One region of the Mizugakiibacter sp. genome, then DNA from elsewhere that is predicted to be linked to it. Evidence: riboswitches for the same ligand, from Rfam matches in the RefSeq annotation. Region 1 holds a riboswitch; the other holds the start of a gene.
What was found. Region 1 has a riboswitch for thiamine pyrophosphate ahead of thiC (phosphomethylpyrimidine synthase ThiC). Riboswitches for the same ligand answer to the same signal wherever they lie in the genome.

Region 1 (2,385 bases):
ACCAGGGTGTCGCGGAACAGCTCCCAGGTGAGGTCCTCGGCGACGCCGCCGGTCTTCTCCAGCGCCTGGTAGATCGGCACCGTGCCGATCGGCACCGGGCTGTTGCGCACGATCCACTCGCGGGTTTCGTGGATGTGCTTGCCGGTGCTGAGGTCCATCACCGTGTCGGCACCCCAGCGGATCGCCCACACCATCTTCTCGACCTCGTCGGCGATCGAGCTGCTGACCGCGGAGTTGCCGATGTTGGCGTTGATCTTCACCAGGAAGTTGCGGCCGATGATCATCGGCTCGGACTCCGGGTGGTTGATGTTGCAGGGGATGATCGCGCGGCCGCGCGCGACTTCCTCGCGCACGAACTCGGGCGTGATCAGCTTTGGCACACGCGCGCCGAAACCTTCGCCCGGATGCTGATTCAGCAGGCCGGCCTGCTGCAGCGCCTCGATGCGCTGGTTCTCGCGGACGGCGATGTACGCCATCTCCGGCGTGACGATGCCGCGCCGCGCGTAGTGCATCTGCGTGACGTTGGCGCCGGCGCGCGCGTGGCGCGGGCGGCGCGGCGCCGGGAAGCGCACTTCGGCCAGTTGCGGCGCGACCGCGTGGCGGCGGCTGAATTCGGAGGTGAAGTCGGACAGCGGCTCGCTGTCGCCGCGCGCCTCGATCCAGCGCGCGCGCAGCGCCGGCAGGCCGGCGGCGAGGTCGACGCGATGGTCGGGGTCGGTGTAGGGGCCGGAGGTGTCGTAGACGGCCAGCGGCGGGTTCTGCTCCGCGCCGAACGCGGACGGCGTGTCGGCCTGCGCGATCTCGCGCATCGGCACGGCGACGTCGTCGCGGCCACCGTGCACGTAGACCTTGCGCGAGCCCGGAATCGGTCGCGTGACTTCGGCGGACAGCGCCTGCGCGGCGCGCACCAGATCGGAAGGGATGGCGTTCATGCGGTTCGTCCTCGCGGCTGGGGACGAAGCGGCGGCGGCACCGCAGCGAAACGCCGCGGCGACGAAGCTTCCCTACGCCGGCATGATCCGGGTCAGGTTCGAAGGGACTCTCTCAGCCTGCGCGCAGGCACCCCCGCTTCGACGGCTATTCAAGCACGAAGCGGCCCGCCGTAGCGAGCGCACCGGGGGTTCAGAGCTCGCGGGCGTAGGCGCGCAGGAACATGTCGACCGCGCCCTCGGCGTTGGCGAGCGCCTCGGCCTCGGCGGATTCCGCGCAATTGATGCAGCCGAACAGCCGGCGCGTCTGCAGGTCGCCCTTGAGCAGCGAAAGGAACTGCACCGCCGCGCGGTGCACGTCGGGCAGGTCGAGATGGCCGGCGTCGGCGGCGGCGTGCAGGAACTGCTCCAGCAGCGCCTGGCTGCGCGCCGGCCCCTCTTCCCACAGCATCTGGCCCATGCGCGGGTTGCCTTCGCGGCAGTCGCTGAGGATCGCGCGCCAGGTGCCGATCACTTCCGGGCTGGTCATCAGCCGGGCGTGCGCGCGCGCGATCAGCAGCAGCGCGTCGCGGATCGCGCCGTCGATCGGCACGACATAGACGTCGTCCGGCAGCATCTCGCGGCAGCGCGCGCGCACCGCCTCGCGGAACAGCGAATCCTTGTCGCCGAAGTGGCTGTAGACGGTCAGCTTGGACACGCCGGCATCGGCGGCGACCGCGTCCATGCTGGTGCCCTCGAAGCCGTGCACGATGAACAGGCGCTTGGCCGCGGCGAGGATCGCCGCGCGCTTCTCCATGTCCTTCGGCCGTCCCGGCCCGGCCGGTTTGAGGTTGGCACTCGTCACTTGATCAGCCCCGTTTTCGGCGTTTATTATACGCGCCGGTTTAGTTATCACAAACCTGCGGCCAGCTTAGCGGCTCCATGCCCGCCGTGCAGCGCCGCAGCGAAGGACCGGCATGTTTCCCACCACCCCCGAACTCCGCCTGAGCGAGCCCTATCGCCTGGCGCAGCGCGCGTTCACCGCGCTGCTGGATGCGCAGGCGACCGCGCAGCGCGGCGCCGCCTTCGCCGCGCGGCGCACGCTGCCCCTGCTGCGGCCGCACGAGTGCGCCGCGCTGACGCGCTGGCTGGCCTGGCTGACGGCCGCCACGGCTGCGCGCGGCAACCCTTCCGCGCTGGCGCGCATCCAACGCACCGACCCCGCGCTCGGCCGCGGCGTGGAAGCGATGCTGGCGCGGCTGCCGCTGGCGGCGCCCGGCGTCGCGTCCGCCGCGGCACAACTGCGCCGCAGCGCTTGATGACGTGCGTCAAGACGGCGCGGTGACTTCCGGCACTTAGTTGGATGTGCGCGCCACCGCAGCCTTGGCGTTGCCCGCGCGGCCGCAACTCCCTATGCTTTCCTGCTCTTTTTCGCGCACGGGACTACCCAAGATGTCGATCGATCTCGAACTGGCGC
Region 2 (2,385 bases), on a different contig from region 1:
ATGTCGTAATCGCCGTTGGGCGCGAAGAAGTAGCCGGGGGTGGCGCCGCTGGCGCAGTCGGGCGAGTAGAAGCAGCCGTAGGCGAAGGCGACGTTGTCGTCGATCACGCTGCGGCTGCGCCCGGCCGAGAGCTGCGCGCTCCAGCCGTTGTCGAAACGGTAGGCGAAGCGCGCCGTGCTGTTGCTGGCGCGGATGCCCACCGGCTGCTGCCACGGTTCGAAGCCGAGCATGCGCGTGCGGCTGGGGTGGGCGGGAATGGCGCTGCCGCCCAGCAACTGGTAGCCGGATGCCGAGCGCTGCGCGCTGTCCTGGTAGTCGGTGTCGAGTTGCAGCGTCGCGTTCGGGCTGATCTTCCAGTCGGCCGCCAGCGAGAGGAAATTGCGCCGGCCGTCGGCGTGGTCGACATAGGAATGCATGTCCTCGCGCGCGGCGTTGACGCGCACGCCGAAGCGCGGCGAAAGCCAACCGCCCAGGTCGACCGCGCCGTAGCGCGAGCCTTGCGAATCGGTGCCGACGGTGACGCTGCGCACGTCGGCCGGGCGCTTGCTGACGTAGTTGACCAGACCGCCCGGCGCGACCACGCCGGCCTCCAGGCCGCCGAGGCCCTTGAGGATTTCCACCCGCTGCTTGTCTTCCAGCGGCAGCAGTTGCTCGCCGGCGAGGGTCATGTCGTTGAGGCGGTAGGCGGTGGCCAGGTCCAGCACGAAGCCGCGCACGGCGAGGTTCTGGTAGTAGCCGACGGGCGCGTAGTTGTCGCCCAGCGCGGCGTCGGAGCGGGCCAGCTCGCTCAGCGTGCGCGGCTGGCGGTCGTCGATCTGGTCGCGGGTGATCACGCTGACGGCGGCCGGCGTGTCGTGCAGCGGCGCGTTGCCGAAGCTGCCGAAGGTGTCGATCTGCGCGCTGTCGGCGCGGTAGTCCTTGTCGCGCACGGCATTGGCTTCGACCGTGGGCAGCGTCGTGGCCTGCGGCTGCCTGGGCGTGTCGTGCGCTGCGTCGTCGGCATGTGCCGTGGGCGCGTGGGCGGCGACCGCCAGGGCAGACAGGAGGGCAAGGACCAGGGGAGTGCGTGGGAGGGGCATCGTCGTCATCGTCTTCGGGGCGGGGACGAAGCGACGGCGACGCGGCGCGCGGGCGCGCGCCGGATCTGCAAGCTCCCTACGCCGGTGCGAACCGGATCAGGTTCCAAGGGACTCTCTCAGCCCGGCAACGCCGGGCACCCCCGCTTCAGACGCCTATTGAACCACGAAACGACGTGCGCCGGCTCAGGCGCAGTCGCGAATGGCCTGCAGCAGGGCCTGTCCGGGCGGCGTGCCGAACCACGCGGCGTGGCCGCGCAGGAAGGTGTCGTAGGCGACGTCGGCGTTGGCGCGCGCTTGCGTGACGGCGTGGAAATATTCCACTTCGGACAGCGCGAAATCCACGTGCACCAGCGGCAGCAGGCCGGCCAGCAGGCCGATCGCCGCGGCGTCCAGCGGCCGCCGTTGGCGGTAGCCGGCGATCAGCGCGCCGGCGATGTCGGCGTGCGCCGCCTCGTCGCCGTCCAGCGCCAGCCAGGCGATCGCGTTGCGCTCGATCGCGGTGGCCAGGTCGAACAGCGCGAAGTTGCGCGCGGCCAACCCGAAGTCGAACACCGCGCTGATGCGCGCGTCGGCATCGGCGCCGCTCCAGCACAGGTTGGAGCCGTGCCAGTCGTTGTGCGTCCACAGCGGCGCCTGCCGCGCCAGCCGCGGCTGCACGGCGGCGTGCCACGGCGCGAGCAGTTCGGCGAAATCGCGGCGCCAGTCGCGCCCGCGCAGGTAGTCGGCCAACCCCGGCCTCGCCGGCAACTGCGCGCGCAGCGCGGCGACGGGGTCGGGCGAGGCGATGAGCTCGGCGCGCGCGACCAGCATGTGCGTGTCGCGCTGGGGCGCGCGGTAGCTCGCCGCCGCGTCGTGCAGCGTCGCGAGCATGTGGCCGGCGGCATGCGCGTGCGCGCGATCCCGCAGCGGCGACCACGAGGCCGCTTCGCGATACAAATCGAGGCCGGCGGCGTGCGCGTGCACTTCGTACACCCAGTCGCCGCTCGCCACCGCGGTCCGCCCCTGCGCGTCGGCGAGCACCGCCGGCACCGGCACGCCGGCGTCGCGCAGGTGCGCCATGAAGCGATGTTCTTCGCCGAGCGTGGCGGGCGAGCGCACGCGGCGGTGATGGCGCTTGACGAAGACCACGCCGGACGCCGTCTCGACCAGGCACGCGGCCGACAGCGGACGCGGGCTGTGCCAGACGATGCGCTGCGGCGGCCCCAATCGCGGATAGCCGCGCAGCAGCGCGGCGACGTCGGCGCCGGTCAGCGCCGGCCAGTCCGGCGCCACGCTGTCGCCGGCCAGCCCGTGCACGCGATGGCTT

Region 2: linked by a shared signal. The riboswitch ahead of ABFC67_RS11640 (TonB-dependent siderophore receptor) and the one ahead of thiC (phosphomethylpyrimidine synthase ThiC) in region 1 are both predicted to bind thiamine pyrophosphate.

What each region holds. Positions count from the first base shown of each region.
Region 1 covers NZ_JBDKSX010000113.1:2,808-5,192, forward strand. The annotation lists gene thiC (phosphomethylpyrimidine synthase ThiC) at 1-932, opposite strand, end outside; TPP riboswitch at 984-1,077, opposite strand; gene ABFC67_RS12305 (TetR/AcrR family transcriptional regulator) at 1,123-1,773, opposite strand; gene ABFC67_RS12310 (hypothetical protein) at 1,886-2,227, shown strand; gene ABFC67_RS12315 (protein-L-isoaspartate O-methyltransferase) at 2,361-2,385, shown strand, end outside.
Region 2 covers NZ_JBDKSX010000108.1:28,140-30,524, reverse strand. The annotation lists gene ABFC67_RS11640 (TonB-dependent siderophore receptor) at 1-1,079, opposite strand, end outside; TPP riboswitch at 1,136-1,231, opposite strand; gene ABFC67_RS11635 (phosphotransferase) at 1,263-2,385, opposite strand, start outside.